DNA from 4 places in the Arthrobacter sp. JSM 101049 genome. Region 3 is predicted to be linked to each of the others. Evidence: riboswitches for the same ligand, from Rfam matches in the RefSeq annotation. Region 3 holds a riboswitch; each other region holds the start of a gene.
The links. Region 3 has a riboswitch for S-adenosylmethionine ahead of AB8M85_RS00315 (bifunctional o-acetylhomoserine/o-acetylserine sulfhydrylase). Riboswitches for the same ligand answer to the same signal wherever they lie in the genome.

Region 1 (3,970 bases), on a different contig from region 3:
CCAGCAGGAACGGGTCGTTGACCGGGACCTGGGCGCCGGCGGAGAGCGGCACGGAGTTGGTGGACCCGTAGACGTCGTAGGTGCCCAGCACGTCGGCGATGAACAGGCCGTCGAACAGGCCCCTCTCGAGCGTCTTGGCCAGGTCGGTCCAGTAGCCGAGCTGCTTGTAGCGCCAGGCCTGGTCCTGCGGGTGGCGCCACAGGCCGGGCGACTGGTGGACGACGCAGTTCATGTCGAACGCGTTGAGGCGGACGTGGCGGCGTGCCGGTGTGGTGCTCATTGTTCTCCTTTGGGGGTCTTGAGGTCGCCGACGGCGCTGAGCTTGCGCGGCACCGTGGCATTGACCTCGTAGTCTCCGACGATGCGGGACTTGTACATGGCGGGGTTGTGCGTGGCCACGGTGCGCGCATTGCGCCAGTGGCGGTCGAGGTTGCAGCGGGTGGAGGTCGAGGAGGCGCCGAGCCCGTCGAAGAGCTGGGTGGCGGCCTGGAGCACCAGGGGCTGGACGGCGGCCTGGGCGCGGTTGGCCGCCAGCTCGCAGACCGCGTACTGCTCGGCGTTGCTCAGGCCGGGCTGGCCGATGGCGGCCTCGAGCTCGGCGGTGGCGGCCAGGACGATGGCGTCCACGGCGAAGGTGGCCGCGGAGATCTCGCCGATCACCTGCAGCACCTGCGGTTCACGCCGGGACGGCTGCCCGGTGCCGGTGCTGAACGTCCGGGTGCGCGCCTGCGTCTGGAGGCGGGCATCGGCCAGCACGGCGCGGGCGATCCCGGCCTGGACCGCCAGCAGGACCAGTTGGAAGATGGCCGATTCCGGGTGGACGTCCAGGACCGCGGGGTCCAGCAGCGTGTCGACCGGGACGTGGGTGAAACGGGTGGATCCGGTGCCCGTGAGCTGCTGGCCGAACCCGTCCCAGTCGTCGTAGATCTGCACTCCCGAATGCCGGGTGGAGACCACGGCGACGTGGCGGCCGGGAACCTGCGGGGCGACGGCGGTGACGGCGACCCAGTCGGCGAAGATGGTCCCGGTGCAGTAGTACTTCTCCCCCGAGAGCAGCCACCCGGTCCCCGTGGGCTCGACGGCGGTGTTCAGCTTCCCCAGGTCGTTGCCGGCGCGTTCGGTGTAGGCATTGCCGACGATCTGGCCGGCCACGAAACGGGCAAACCAGCGGGCCTTGACCGCTTCGTCCTCGAGCAGCAGCACCGATTCGACGAAGCCGATGTGCGAGCGCAGCAGCTGGGCGATCTGCGAATCGGCCTCCGCCAGCTCGATCAGCAGCCGGAAGGAGTCCACCAGCGATGCGCCGAATCCCCCGGCTTCGCGGGGCACGCGCAGGGCCCCGAAGCGGACCTGGTTGAGCCAGCCGACCTGCTCGATCGGCAGGATCCGGTCCGCGTCCCGTTCCGCCGCGCCCTCGGCAATGCGGGCGAACACGGGGCGGAAGATCCCGGCCAGTTCGTCGTAGCGGTCATCGGCGGGAACGCCGGGGGTCAATTTGAGCAGGTGGCGCGGGGCCACGTCATCGATCGGCACAGCAGACATAGAAGATCACTCCATCGGTTCCGGCGTGAGCACCTTCCTCCCGTGAACGGGAAGGGGTTGCTGCGGCGTCATCGAGCCAGATCTCTCGGCCGCTCTGGATGGTTACTGCCTCCATTGGGCCACATCCCCACCCTTCCGCGCCAGTCATGACCTGGCACCCGCCCCCTGCGAAACCGTCGCACGGGCCATCCGCACCAGGGCGTGGCGTCGAACGATAGCGGTGTTTTCGGGGTTTTTCGCCGTAATTCTTCAGCCAGGCCACCCTCGCTGGGCGGCGCATGAAATATTTCGCAACGCGTCTTCCAAGTTGCCCCCGACGGCGATTGTGGTCTTCAGTGGGAGGGTAACCATCCCGAGCGGCCGAGAGACCTGGCTCAGCAACGCCGCAGCAACCACGCCGGAGGGCGGCAGGCACATCCCGCCGACGCCCCGCGAAGGTGCTTCCGCCAGGACCGATGGAGCTGATTTCATGAGCACTGCCCCGGCACCGACGACCCCTGGCATCGATCCGGCCGCCTGGGATCCCGACGTGGTCTTCGCCACCGAGTCCGACCGGCTGGACTTCTGGGCCGCTGCCGCCGCGCGGCTGGAGTGGGCCGACCCCTGGCACACCGTCCACTCCTCCACGGGCGTCGACGCCGCGGCCCGCCGCGGCCCGGAGCTGCGCTGGTTCGAGGGCGGGACGCTGAATGCCGCCGTGAACTGCGCGGACCGCCACGTCGCCGCAGGCCGCGGCGAGAAAGTGGCCCTGCACTTCGAGGGCGAACCCGGGGACCGCCGCACGGTCACCTACGCCGAGCTGACCGCCCTGGTCTCCCAGGCCGCCAACGCCCTGACCGCCCTGGGCATCGGCGCCGGCGACCGGGTGGTCATCTACCTGCCGGTGCTCGTCGAGACGATCGTCATCACCCTGGCCTGCGCCCGCATCGGCGCCGTGCACTCGCTGGTGTTCGGCGGGTTCTCCGCCGAGGCGCTGCGCTTCCGGGTCGAGGACACCGGCGCCAAACTGCTGGTCACCACCGACGGGCAGTACCGCCGCGGCACCGCCGTCCCGGTGAAGGACAACGCCGACGCCGCCGTCGCCGGGGACAACGCCATCGAGCACGTGCTGGTCATCCGTCGCACCGGCTCCGACATCGCCTGGACCGAAGGCCGCGACCTCTGGTGGCACGACGTGGTCGAGACCCAGCCTCGCACCCACGCCGCCGAGGCGTTCGACGCCGAGACCCCGCTGTTCATCATGTACACCTCCGGGACGACCGGGAAGCCCAAGGGACTGGTCCACACCACCGGCGGCTACCTCACCCAGGCCTCCTGGAGCCATGAGTTCCTCTTCTCCCACCCCGATCCGGCCCGCCGCGGCGACGACGTCCACTGGTGCACCGCCGACCTGGCCTGGGTCACCGCGCACACCTACGAGATCTACGGCCCGCTCTCCAACGGCGCCACCCAGGTCATCTACGAGGGCGTGCCCAACGCCCCGCATCCGGGACGGCACTTCGAGATCATCGAGCGCTACGGCGTGACCAGCTACTACACGGCGCCGACGCTGGTGCGCTCGCTCATGGGTTGGTTCCCCGACGGCATCCCGACCGACTACGACCTCGCCTCGATCCGCCTGGCCGGCACCGTCGGCGAGGCCGTGAACCCCGAGGCCTGGCGCTGGCTGCGCACCCAGGTTGGCCGCGACTCCCTGGTCCCCGGCGACCCGGACGCCGGCATCCCGATGGTCGACACCTGGTGGCAATCCGAAACCGGCGCCACGGTCCTCTCCCCCCGCCAGACCGACACGGCCTTCAAGCCCGGCTGCGGCACGCGCACGCTGCCCGGCCTCGCCACCGACATCGTGGACGACGACGGTGCCCGGGTCCCGGCCAACGTGCAGGGCAACATCGTGCTCACTTCCACCGGCCCGGCGATGGCCCGCACCGTGTGGGGCAACCCCGAACGCTACTTCACCAGCTACTGGGAGAAGTACGCGGCCCGGGGCTGGTTCCTCGCCGGCGACGGCGCCAAGTACGACGACGACGGGGACACCTGGATCCTGGGCCGCACCGATGACGCGCTGAACGTCTCGGGCCACCTGCTCTCCACGATCGAGATCGAGTCCGCGCTCGTCTCCCACCCGTCGGTCGTCGAGGCAGGCGTCTGCCCCACCACCGATGCGAAGACCGGGCAGGCAGCCACCGCCTTCGTCGTCCCGCACGACCGTTCGCTCATCGGCGCCGGCACCGCCGCCGGGTCGTCGCCCGAACAGCTGGCCGCTGCAGTGGAACTGCGCGCCCACGTGGCCGCGCAGATCGGCCCGATCGCCAAGCCGCGCGACGTCGTTTTCGCCCCGGATGTGCCCAAGACCCGTTCGGGGAAGATCATGCGCCGGCTGCTGACCCAGCTGTTCGAGGGCTCGGAGCTGGGCGATACGACCAGC
Region 2 (3,970 bases), on a different contig from region 3:
CTCGTTCAGCCGCCCCATGGTGGTGGCGATCTTGCCCCACTGCTCGTCCTTGATGGTGCCCTTGCGCAGGTCCTGCAGGCCGATGCTGGCTTCGGCGGAGAGCAGGCGCATCGCGATCTCGTTGCGGCCCATTTCCAGGGAGAAGACCACGGTGGTCATGTTGTTCTTGATCGCCGCGGAGCGGGCGATGTCCAGGGAGAAGACCGACTTGCCGACCGCAGGACGCGCGGCGACGACGATCATCTGGCCGCCATGCAGGCCCTGGGTGAGCTCGTCGAGCTCGTACAGCCCGGTGGGGACCCCGATCATGCCCTCTCCGCGCTGGCCGGCCGACTCGATCTCGTCGACGGTGCCCTCGATGATGTCGCGCAGGGGGACGTAGTCCTCCGCGGAGCGGCGCTCCGCGACGGCGTAGATCTGGGCCTGGGCGTCGTTGACGATCGCGTCAACTTCGCCGTCCTGGCTGTAGCCCATCTGCACGATCTTGGTGCCGGCCTCCACCAGGCGCCGCAGGACGGCGCGTTCACGGACGATCTCGGCGTAGAAGCCGGCGTTGGCCGCAGTGGGAACCGACTGGATCAACGTGTGCAGGTAGGCCGGGCCGCCCACCCGGGAGATCTCCCCGCGCTTGGTCAACAGGTCCGAGACGGTCACCGCGTCGGCGGGCTCGCCGCGACCGTAGAGGTCGATGACGGCCTCGAAGATGGACTCGTGGGCGGGGCGGTAGAAGTCGACACCGCGCAGGACCTCCACGCAATCGGCGATCGCATCCTTGGAGAGCATCATGCCCCCGAGAACGCTCTGCTCCGCGACCAGGTCCTGGGGGGGCGTGCGCCCCATGTCCGATGAATTCGACGAGCCTGATTCGGTGTGCGTGAGCGTCACGTCCGGTTCCTTCCCTTTCGGCGCGGTGCAGGTGGTGCGGGCACCGCCGCGTCCCTCCAGTATCCCAGTGATGTCGGCCCACCGGCACGGTGGTGGAGGGGTGGTCGCCGAGCGGGTGTTGTGGCCCGAATGGACCCGGGGACCCTGTCACCTTATGCCCAACGACGACAGAACCAAAGAGACTTATCCACAGGCCGTGTGGACAACCTGTGGGTTGCGCGGCGTGTTGTGTGCACAGACTGGGGACAGGGCTGTGGATTACATCGGGAAGAACAACAAATAGTCGGTCTGACTAGGCGTTATCCATGTGGATAACATTGGGTGGAAAAACTTTTTCCCGCAACATTCACCCCCTACTTGCAGGTTGCGCTCCGGCAGGGGGATGTGTCCACTACGTTTATCCACAGCTGGGGACATCTTGTCCACAGACACGCCGCCGCCTTCGCGCGGCATTGACACCGGCAGCTTCCCGCCGGGACCAGTCGTCGTCTTGCCGGCCCGTGGGGCCCCTGCGATACTTTCGCCATGCCACCGCCGAAAACCCTGCCGACCGCCGTGGATCCCCGTGCGTTCATCGAGGCCCTCGACCACCCCGTCCGGCCGGCCGACGGGCTCGTGCTCCTGGAGATGATGCAGGAGGCCGCCGGCCAGCCTCCGGTGATGTGGGGGCCCACGATTGTCGGCTACGGTTCCTATCGCTACGGCTACGCCAGCGGGCATGAAGGAGAAGCCGCTGCCATCGGGTTCTCCCCCCGCAAGGCCTCCCTGTCGCTCTACGGGCTCACCGCGGATCCCGGTTCCGCGGAACTGCTGGCCCGGCTCGGCAAGCACAAGGTCGGCTCGTCCTGCTTGTACGTCAACAAGCTCGGAGACGTCGACCTGCCGGTCCTGCGCGAGCTCATGGACCGGGGGTACCGCTACATGGTCTCGGGGTCCATCCGGCAGTGAACCGTCCTCCCCGGCACCTGCCGCCCGGTGGCATGATGGGGTGAGACCCGGCACCACGACGGCGGGCCGAGATCCCAGGAGGAGACATGTTCCAGGTCAATGGCGAGGTCATCCTCGTCATCGTCATCACGGCCGTGGTCCTGCTCGTCGTCTTCGGTGCCCTGTCCTGGGTCTTCACGACCCGACCGGCGCGGGCGAGCGAGGCGGAGCAGTACATTGCCCGGCTCAACGACGCCGCGGCGCGCCAGCAGCAACTCGATGCCCAGAAGGCCGAAAAGCTCAGGGCCGCAACGACCGCCCGGGCCGCGCAGGCGGCCAGGCGGTCCCCCGGACGCACCGGCCAGAGCTCGTCGACCGGGCATCCCGGAGCCACCCCGGGCCCGGGGGCGATGTCCAACCCCGACTACGAGAAGGTGCTGCAGCTCGTCCGCGACGGACATCCCGTGGCCGCCGTCAGGAAGATCCGGCACGATACGGGCATCGGCCTGCTCGAGGCCAAGCGGTACGTGGATTCGCTGCGCGGCAGGTGACCGGGCACCGGGCCTAGACGAAGGCCTCGGACTTCAGCGTCCGGAAGGCCGAGCCATGGAAGACCAGAGGTGCGTGGACCCCCTCGTGGGTGGCGTGGGCGTGGACCCGCAGCAAGACGACCTGGTGGTCCCCGGCCGGGATCTCCTGTTCGACGCTGCAGTCGAGCCACAGCGCGGCCTCGTGCAGGAACAGGGCACCGTCATCAGTGGAGTCCAACCGCAGCCCCGCGAAGCGGTCCCCGGACTTCGAGGCGATCTGCCGGCAGACGCCATCGTGCCCCTCGCCCAGGACCGAGACGCCGATCCGGCCGGCCTGCCGGACGACCGGCCAGGTGCGCGAGGTGTTCTGCACGGCAAACATCACCAGCGGCGGGTCCATGGAGACCCCGACGGTGAACGAGGAGGCGACGATGCCCTGGGGTTCCCCGTCGATGATGGTGCACAGCGCGGCGATCCCCGAGGGGTGCTGTGCGAAGGCCTGGCGAAGTGCTGCAGGTTCGAGATCGGTGGACAGTGTCATCTGTGCTACCTCCGGCGTAGGGCACATCACCGGGCCGCGGCCGCGATGGTTGTGCGGTACTTGCCGTCCGGGGGATCCGGGCGGCCGAATCATCACCTGGAGCACCCCACTACCGTGAGAGGGTTGCCGGCCAACGAGCCAGGGCTTGGATGTTGACGCTCTTGATTCACTAGCTACGCTAAGCGGGGCCGGAGCTGCCCGTCAAAGGCCCACGCAATATTTCGCAAGGTGTCGCACGCCGCACGAGCAGAGGGGCCCCGCGCCGTAGCGCGTGGCCCCTCTGGTGCACGGCCGGTGGTCGCCCACCGTTCCGTGGCGGCTACTTCTTCGCGGCGACGACCTGCAGGTCGACAGTTGCGGAGACGTCCTCGTGCAGACGCACCGTGGCCTGGTAGTTGCCGGTCGACTTGATGTGCTCGGGGATTTCCACCGTGCGCTTGTCGATCGAACCGAGGCCGGCGGCCTCGACTGCCTTGGCGATGTCGTCGGTCTTGACGGTGCCGAAGAGGCGTCCGCCCTGTCCGGCCTTGACCGTGATCTTGACCGGCTGGGAGGACAGGGAAGCGGCCAGTGCCTGTGCGTCCTCGAGGGATGCAACGGCGCGGGCGGTGCGGGCAGCCTTGATCGACTCGACCTGCTTCTCGCCACCCTTGGTCCAGGTCAGGGCGAAGCCGCGCGGCAGGAGGTAGTTACGGGCGTAACCGTCCTTCACCTCGATGACGTCGCCAGCGGTACCGAGACCGGTTACTTCGTGGGTCAGAATGAGCTTTGCCATGGTGTTATCCCTTCCTTAGCCGCGGCCAGCGCCGGAGTAAGGCAGCAGGGCAACTTCGCGCGCGTTCTTGATGGCCTGGGCGATCTTGCGCTGCTCCTGGACGGAGACGCCGGTCACGCGACGGGCACGGATCTTCCCGCGGTCGGAGATGAACTTGCGCAGCAATGCGACGTCCTTGTAGTCGATGACGGTGATGTCAGCGGCCTTCAAGGGGTTGGACTTTGGTTTGGGCTTACGGAGTTCAGCCTTAGCCATCGTGGAGCTCCTTTATCTAGTGGAGCCCGCAGAATTCTTCTGCGGGATGGTGAATAA
Region 3 (3,970 bases):
CGGTCAACGCTTCACGGACTATGCCTTCGCCCCGTCCGGCCCGTTTGGGGGAGTGGAGGGATAGCGGCCGCCCGCAGCGAGACGTCGTCGGGACCCATCGGTCACGTCCGGACCGGCGCCCTCCAGCAGGTGCTGTCCTCCACCAACTGCCGGCCTCCCCAAGGACAGAGAACGACGGCGACCCAGGGGCCGCCGTCGTGCACTGACTGGAGTGGTGTCTTTGGTGGTGGTACCGGACCGGTGGCCGGATCAGAGGGTGATGGACCCCTTCGGAGTCTCGAAGGTCACCGACATGATGCCCGGGGTGCCGTTGGGCGCCTCCCACTCGACGGCGACATCGCCCAACGGCGACTCGGACGGGGTGCCCAGCCAATCCCGGACGCGTTCGACCGAGCCGGCGATCGTGATCCCGGAGATGCGGCTGTTCGGTTCCAGCGCCTTGGAGGGGTGCAGGTGCTCGGTTCCGTCGTCCCAGCGCAGCATGTACGGGACCTGGGGATCGGCGATCAGGCCCTTGATGCCGATCTGCTGCCAGGTCAGCTCCTGCCCGTCGGGGAACTTGCGGTTGCCCGGCACGGACGAGCGACCCAGCCGCTCCTCGAAGGGCACCAGGTCGTCCACGCAGACGCACCAGCCCATCCAGCCGCCTCCCATCTCGGAGCGGGCCCGGACGGCCTGCCCGAACGGCGCCTTGTCGGAGGCGGGGTGGTCCAGGACCTCCACGACCTCCAGGTACTGGGTGTTCAGCAAGGGGAAAATGACGTTCCTCGTGCCAAAGCGGGGGTGTACTCCGCCCTTGACGGACTCGATCCCCAAAGTCTCGGCTACTCGGGCAGCCGTGGCGGCCAGCCCATCTGGTCCGCATGCGTATGAAACGTGATCCAACCTCATCATGCGTTCATGATGGCACTTTGTGAGGTGCGTCTCGACTTAGGGCGCCCTAAGTCGTTCCGGATGCGTATTTCCCGGTAGCGACGCGCGCGAATGTTGCGGCCGGCGTCATATTGCCCACAGCCGGGTTGCGGGCAACCGCGCGATCGAGAACACTGGAGGCAGGTCATGAGCGCCAGCGTGAAACCCCGGTTTGCTGGCCGGCAACCCTCCACTCGCGGTGGGGTGCCCCGGGTGAAGACCTGGTCCGCCTCCACAAGGAGCACGGGCAAGCGCGGGTCACCTCCCGGCACTCCCCGCGGGGACGCCGCGGAACAGGGACCCCTGAGCAGTAGAAGGGGACAACACATGTCTTCAGCACCATGGTCTTTCGAAACCCGCCAGGTCCACGCCGGGCAGACCCCCGACTCGGCCACCGGGGCGCGGGCCCTGCCGATCTACCAGACGACCTCCTTCGTCTTCCCGAGCGCCGAAAGCGCCGCGGCACGCTTCGCCCTGCAGGAACTCGAACCGATCTACACGCGCATCGGCAACCCCACGCAGGAGGCGGTGGAGAACCGCATCGCCAACCTCGAAGGCGGAGTCGGCGCGCTGCTGCTGGCCTCCGGGCAGGCGGCCACCACCTTCTCGATCCTCAACGTCGCCGGCGCCGGGGACCACATTGTGGCCAGCCCCAGCCTCTACGGGGGGACGCAGAACCTGCTCAAGCACACGCTGGCGCGGCTGGGCATCGAGGTCACGTTCGTGGCCGACCCCGACAGGCTCGACGAGTGGCGGGCCGCCGTCCGGCCGAACACCAAGGCCTTCTTCGGCGAGGCGGTCTCCAATCCCCGCCAGGACGTCCTGGACATCGAAGGCGTCAGCTCCATCGCCCACGACGCCGGCGTCCCGCTGATCGTGGACAACACCCTGGCCACCCCCTACCTGATCCGTCCCATCGAGTGGGGCGCCGACATTGTGGTGCATTCGGCGACCAAGTACCTCGGCGGCCACGGCACGGCCGTGGCCGGGGTGATCGTGGACTCGGGCAACTTCGACTTCGCGCAGGATCCGGACAAGTTCCCGGGATTCAACACCCCGGACGAGTCCTACAACGGACTGGTCTTCGCCCGCGACCTCGGCGTCGGCGGCGCCTTGGGCGCGAACCTGGCCTTCATCCTCAAGGCCCGCGTGCAGCTGCTGCGGGACCTGGGATCCGCCGTCGCCCCCTTCAACGCCTTCCTCATCGCCCAGGGCCTGGAGACCCTCAGCCTGCGCATGGAGCGGCACGTGGAGAACGCGCAGAAGGTCGCCGAGTGGCTGGAGGCGCACGCCCAGGTCGACTCGGTGGCCTTCGCCGGGCTGGCCTCGAGCCCCTGGTACGACCGGGGTCGCAAGTACGGGCCGAAGGGCATTGGCGCCGTGTTGGCGTTCGAGATCGCCGGGGGAGAGCCCGCCGGTCGCGCCTTCGTCGACGGGCTGGAACTGCACTCCAATCTGGCCAACATCGGCGACGTCCGCTCGCTGGTGATCCACCCGGCCTCCACCACGCACTCCCAGCTCAGCGAGGCCGAGCAGGTTGCGGCGGGCGTGAGCCCGGGGCTGGTGCGGCTGGCCGTGGGCATCGAGCACATCGATGACATCCTCGCCGACCTCGAACTCGGCTTCGCTGCAGCGGCCGCTGCCGGCGATGCCGAACCGGTCGAAGCCCAGACCGCCCGGTGACCCCAGGGGTCGGCAACGTGACGGAACAGGTCCGCACCGGCAGCGCGCCGGTCATCCGCGACGGCATCCTCAAATGCGTCCCGATCGGTGGCTACCGGTTCGAGACCGGCGGATGGCTGCCCGAGGTGATGATCGGCTACGAAACCTGGGGGACGCTGAACGCCGACGCCTCCAACGCGGTCCTGTTGCTCCACGCGCTGACCGGGGACACCCACGTCTCCCGCGGGCACAGCCGCGAGGACGGCTGGTGGGATGGATTCGTCGGCCCCGGCCGCACCATCGACACCGACCGGTTCTTCGTCGTCGCCCCGAACATGGTCGGCGGCTGCTACGGCTCGACCGGCCCGTCCAGCCCCGACCCGGACGGGCGGCCCTGGGGCTCGCGCTTCCCGTTCACGACCGTCAGGGATTCGGTGCGCACCGAGGCCCGGCTGGCCGACTACCTCGGCATCCAACGCTGGCACTCCGTCGTGGGCGGTTCCCTCGGCGGGGCCCGGGCGCTGGAGTGGGCCATCGAATACCCCCAACGCGTCGCGAGCTGCGCGGTGATCGCCGCCACGGCCGTGGCCTCGGCGGAACAAGTGGCCTTCGGGCAGATCCAGACACAGGCCATCCGGCTGGATCCGGCCTTCCACGGTGGCGACTTCTATGCGGACGCCGCTGCGACGGGCCCCTCGGAAGCCGGACACGGCATCGGACCGGTCCAGGGCCTGGGCATCGCCCGACGGCTGGCCCACATCACCTACAGGTCTGAACCCGAGCTCGAGATCCGCTTCGGCCACGAGGGGCAGGGCGAGGAGGACCCCTTCGGCAGTGCGGACCACCAGCGCGGCCGCTACCAGGTCGAAAGCTACCTGGACCACCAAGCCGGCAAGCTGGTCACCCGCTTCGACGCGAATTCCTACATCGTGCTCACCGAGGCGCTGGTCGGACATGACGTCGGACGCGGCCGGGGCGGGGTCGACGCGGCCCTGCGCCGTGCCGAGGGGGTGGAGTTCTTCATTGCCGCCGTGGACAGTGACCGGCTCTACGTTCCCGAACAATCCGAACGCCTGGCCGCGGCGCTGCCGGCGGGTCCGCCGGTGCACTACATCAACTCGCCGATCGGGCACGACGGCTTCCTGACCGACATCGAGCAGCTGAACCAGGTGCTGCGCGCCGGGCTCTACGCCTGACCCGGGCGTCCGTCCAGCCGCCCGGGTCTAGTCGGAGTCGTCCTGTGGGTCCCCGGCGCCGATGCTGTGGTTCGCCGCGACCGGTGCGAACGGCATCGCCTCGGGCCGTTTGGCGGTGATGCCGTCTCCGCTGGACTGGTGGCGCAGGCGGCGCAGGACCCAGGGCGCGAGGTGGGTGCGTGCCCAGACCAGGTCCTCGC
Region 4 (3,970 bases), on a different contig from region 3:
GCGGCTCGCGGCCCGGGAAGGTCAGCGAATCCCCGGCGCGGAGCTCGAAGCGCTCGTTGGCGAAGATGATGATGAACGTCCCGGCGACCACGTGCAGGACCTCGACCTCGCAGTCGACCGAGTACAGCTCGGTTTCGCCCTCCCCGCGCGGTTCGATGACGGCCCGGATGACCTGCAGCCGCTTCTCGGACCGGCTGGTCATCAGCCGCTCGACGATGCCGTGGCCGCCCAGCGAGATCCGCGGTGCGCTGTCCAGGCGGACCACGTGCGTTTCCGGTTGCGCGAACAAGTCGCCGATCGAGACCGAGAGCACCTGGCAGAGCGTGACCAGCGAGGCGACCGAGGGCGAGGTGAGGTCGCGTTCGACGCGGGAGAGGAAGCCCTTGGTCAGGCCCGTGGACTCGGCGACTTGCTCGATGGTCATGCGCTGGGCGTGGCGCGCGGCCCGGATCTTCGAACCGATCGCCAGCGGGATGTTGCTGGGCTCGACGGGCAACGCCTTCATGGGTGGGATACTCCGTGTCGTGGTTTGCGCGGTGGGCGGAGGTGGCGCGCCGGTCAACCAACCGGCCACGACTCCGTCACACAGCATAGGCCAATTGACGTGTTAGCCAGCTCACTTTAGCCTAGGGTGCAACAGGTGTTTACTTCTAAGCACCTACCGTTCCCTTCCCATCGATAAGGCCCCCTTATGGAATTCATCAACATCGTGATCGTCATCGCGTACCTCCTCGCGATGCTCGCGTTCGGCTGGTGGGGCAAGTCCCGCACCCGGAACAGCAGCGACTACCTGGTCGCCGGGCGGCGCCTCGGCCCCTTCCTCTACACCGGGACCATGGCCGCCGTCGTGCTCGGCGGCGCCTCCACCGTCGGCGGCGTCGGCCTAGGCTACAAGTTCGGCCTCTCGGGCGCCTGGCTGGTCATCGCCATCGGCATCGGCGTGCTGCTGCTGAGCCTGCTCTTCGCCCCGCGCCTGCAGCGGCTGAAGATCTTCACCGTCTCCCAGATGCTCACCCTGCGCTACGGCTCGAAGAACGCCACCAACGCCTCGGCGATCGTCATGCTCGCCTACACGCTGATGCTCTGCGCCACCTCGACCGGCGCCTACGCCACGATCTTCGTGGTCCTCTTCGGCTGGGAACGCTGGCTGGCCATCGCCGTCGGCGGGATCATCGTGCTGGTCTACTCGACCATCGGCGGCATGTGGTCCATCACCCTGGCCGACCAGGTCCAGTTCGTCATCAAGACCATCGGCGTGTTCGCCCTGATGCTGCCCTTCGCCCTCTCGGCGGCCGGTGGCTTCGGCGGCATCTCCGCAGGGATCCCCGAGCGGGCCCGCGACGCGTTCTTCAGCTGGGACGGGATCGGTGCGCAGACGATCATCACCTACTTCGTCGTCTACACCCTGGGCCTGCTCATCGGCCAGGACATCTGGCAGCGCGTCTTCACCGCCAAGACCCCGACGGTCGCCCGCTGGGGCGGGTCGACCGCCGGCATCTACTGCGTCCTCTACGGCATCGCCGGCGCCGTCATCGGCATGTCCGCCCGGGTCGCACTGCCCGGCATCGACATCGAGAACCTGGGCAAGGACGTCGTCTACGCGGAGGTGGCCATGAACCTGCTGCCCGTGGTGGTCGGCGGCATCGTGCTGGCCGCTGCCGTCGCCGCGATGATGTCCACGGCTTCCGGTGCGCTCATCGCCGCCGCGACGGTCGCCCGCAACGACGTCACGCCGTTCGTGGCGAGCTGGTTCGGCAAGAAGATCGAGGTCAACTCGGGGCGCAACCCCGAGCACGACGTCGCGGCGAACCGCTACTGGGTGCTGGGGCTGGGCGTGGTGGCCATCGTGCTGGCGATCGTGGTCAACGACGTCATCGCGGCCCTGACCATCGCCTACGACATCCTGGTCGGCGGCCTGCTGGTCTCCATCCTCGGCGGGCTGCTGTGGAAGCGCGGCAACGGCGTGGGGGCCGCACTGTCGATGGCGGCGGGAACCATCGTCACCCTGACGACCATGATCGTGCTGGAAATCGGCGCGGAGGAGAAGTTCGGCGGCGTCTACGCCAACGAGCCGATCTACTACGGCCTGGCCTCCTCGCTGGTGGTCTACATCGTGGTCAGCCTGCTCACCCCGGCGACCCGGCCCGAGGTCTCCGCCCACTGGTCCGACCGGGTCTCCGGGCGGGTGGAAGCAGAGGGCGTCCCCGCAGGCCGCTGAGCGGGGCGGGGCACCGCCGTCGTGCCCTGTCCCCGGCCCCGGTGGGCCCTGAGCACCCCCAAACCGGCTAATCCCGCCTGTTACGGCAGGCGGGTTTAGCCGCGCCCACACTGGGATGCAGCGGTGGTGGCGCCGGACACAGCTTGGGTCGCGCGTCCATCCGCGTTAGGCTGGAAAGAGCTTCATGAGACGCGGGCAACAGCTCCGACTACCCGCGCACCAACCCCAGGTTCGCGGGTGGTTCGGATGAGGAAGCGGCCCGCACGACAACGTGTCGGGTAAGAACGCACGAAAGGAAATCCGTGACGCACAGCGTCTCCGTTCTTCCCATATTCGATTCGATGCTCGGCACCGTCTGCCTCAACGTAGACGGCCAATGGGAGCGCTTCATCGCCCCCCACCCCAAGGACCTCGACCATGCCCTGGCCAACACCGCTGGTCGGCCGGTGTGGGACCACGAGTCCTGCGCCCTGACGGTCCGCGTCCCCCGCGCCGGTCGTTCCGACGGCGAGGCCCAGGTGTTCTTCCTCGAACGCCTCCCCGTCCGCGAACACCGCGGCTCGGCTATGATGGTTGGCTGAAGGGGAGTAGTTCCACACCCCGCCCGCACTCGGACCGCTGGCCCCGGTGCGGGCGACAGAGGATCTGTCGACATACTGACCGCCACGATGCGGTCCGGCACTCCACCCGGCGGCACCGCCGGGCGAACGAGACCTTCGGCCCGCTGGTGGCGGTCCGGGGTTCGTTGCATCCGCAGCCCTTTGACCGGCGCCCCCGCCGCAGCGCGGAAACTACGAACCGATTAGAGGACCCCCGATGACACCGGTTGCGCCGATGCCAGTGCCCCCGCCCGCCGACGACGATCCGCCCGCCTCTGCCGGGACCGCGGCCGAGCCCACCGCCGCCGATATCCGCAGGTGGCGCAAGTACCTGGCCGATGAACGCGCCGAGGCGGCGATCTACGATGCCCTGGCCTCCCGCAAGGACGGCGAGGAACGCCAGATCCTGCTCGGCCTGGCCGCCGCGGAAAAGCGCCACGAGGAACACTGGGCGGGCCTGCTCGGCGATGAGGTCGGCAAACCGGTCCGCCCGTCCGCCAGGCGGATCATGCTGCGTTTCATGGCCCGCAACTTCGGCTCCGTCTTCGTCCTGGCCCTGGCCCAGCGCGCCGAAGGCGCTTCCCCCTATGAGGACGACGCCGATGCCACCGCGACCATGGCCGCCGACGAGCTCGTCCACGAAGAGGTCGTCCGCGGTCTGGCCACGCGGGGGCGCAACCGCCTCTCCGGCAACTTCCGTGCGGCGGTCTTCGGCGCCAACGACGGACTCGTGTCCAACCTGGCGTTGGTCATGGGCATCGGCGCGACCGGAGTCTCCAGCGCACTCGTCCTGTTCTCCGGCATCGCCGGCCTGCTCGCCGGGGCGTTGTCGATGGCCGCCGGGGAATACGTCTCCGTCCGCTCGCAGCGCGAACTGCTCACCGCCTCGCAACCCACGCAGGTCACCCTGGTGGCCGCCCCGGATCTGGACCTGCAGGCCAACGAGCTGGTGCTCGTCTACCGCGCCCGCGGCATGAGCCGGGAGGCCGCCGAGCACCGGGCGGCCGAGCGCATGGGCAAGTTCACCTGCGACTGCGACCCGTCGTTGTCACTGCAGCCCGAACTGCCCGACACCGGGGACGACGAACACGAGGCCCTCGGATCGGCCTACGGAGCGGCCGGTTCAAGCTTCTGCTTCTTCGCCTCCGGGGCG

Region 1: linked by a shared signal. The riboswitch ahead of AB8M85_RS11580 (acyl-CoA dehydrogenase family protein) and the one ahead of AB8M85_RS00315 (bifunctional o-acetylhomoserine/o-acetylserine sulfhydrylase) in region 3 are both predicted to bind S-adenosylmethionine.
Region 2: linked by a shared signal. The riboswitch ahead of AB8M85_RS14510 (flavin reductase family protein) and the one ahead of AB8M85_RS00315 (bifunctional o-acetylhomoserine/o-acetylserine sulfhydrylase) in region 3 are both predicted to bind S-adenosylmethionine.
Region 4: linked by a shared signal. The riboswitch ahead of AB8M85_RS08905 (hypothetical protein) and the one ahead of AB8M85_RS00315 (bifunctional o-acetylhomoserine/o-acetylserine sulfhydrylase) in region 3 are both predicted to bind S-adenosylmethionine.

The regions. Positions count from the first base shown of each region.
Region 1 is NZ_JBGFFC010000003.1:458,297-462,266, forward strand. Features, by position in the region: gene AB8M85_RS11575 (LLM class flavin-dependent oxidoreductase) at 1-280, opposite strand, end outside; gene AB8M85_RS11580 (acyl-CoA dehydrogenase family protein) at 277-1,542, opposite strand; SAM riboswitch class I at 1,551-1,647, opposite strand; gene acs (acetate--CoA ligase) at 2,012-3,970, shown strand, end outside.
Region 2 is NZ_JBGFFC010000006.1:4,736-8,705, forward strand. Features, by position in the region: gene dnaB (replicative DNA helicase) at 1-840, opposite strand, end outside; gene AB8M85_RS14500 (DUF1801 domain-containing protein) at 1,411-1,833, shown strand; gene AB8M85_RS14505 (hypothetical protein) at 1,920-2,363, shown strand; gene AB8M85_RS14510 (flavin reductase family protein) at 2,377-2,883, opposite strand; SAM riboswitch class IV at 2,935-3,050, opposite strand; gene rplI (50S ribosomal protein L9) at 3,203-3,658, opposite strand; gene rpsR (30S ribosomal protein S18) at 3,674-3,913, opposite strand.
Region 3 is NZ_JBGFFC010000001.1:60,924-64,893, reverse strand. Features, by position in the region: gene AB8M85_RS00325 (GDSL-type esterase/lipase family protein) at 1-64, shown strand, start outside; gene AB8M85_RS00320 (VOC family protein) at 250-894, opposite strand; SAM riboswitch class IV at 1,056-1,172, shown strand; gene AB8M85_RS00315 (bifunctional o-acetylhomoserine/o-acetylserine sulfhydrylase) at 1,240-2,595, shown strand; gene AB8M85_RS00310 (homoserine O-acetyltransferase) at 2,613-3,770, shown strand; gene AB8M85_RS00305 (SGNH/GDSL hydrolase family protein) at 3,798-3,970, opposite strand, start outside.
Region 4 is NZ_JBGFFC010000002.1:788,259-792,228, forward strand. Features, by position in the region: gene AB8M85_RS08895 (helix-turn-helix domain-containing protein) at 1-505, opposite strand, end outside; gene AB8M85_RS08900 (sodium:solute symporter) at 692-2,218, shown strand; SAM riboswitch class IV at 2,399-2,509, shown strand; gene AB8M85_RS08905 (hypothetical protein) at 2,521-2,799, shown strand; gene AB8M85_RS08910 (VIT1/CCC1 transporter family protein) at 3,035-3,970, shown strand, end outside.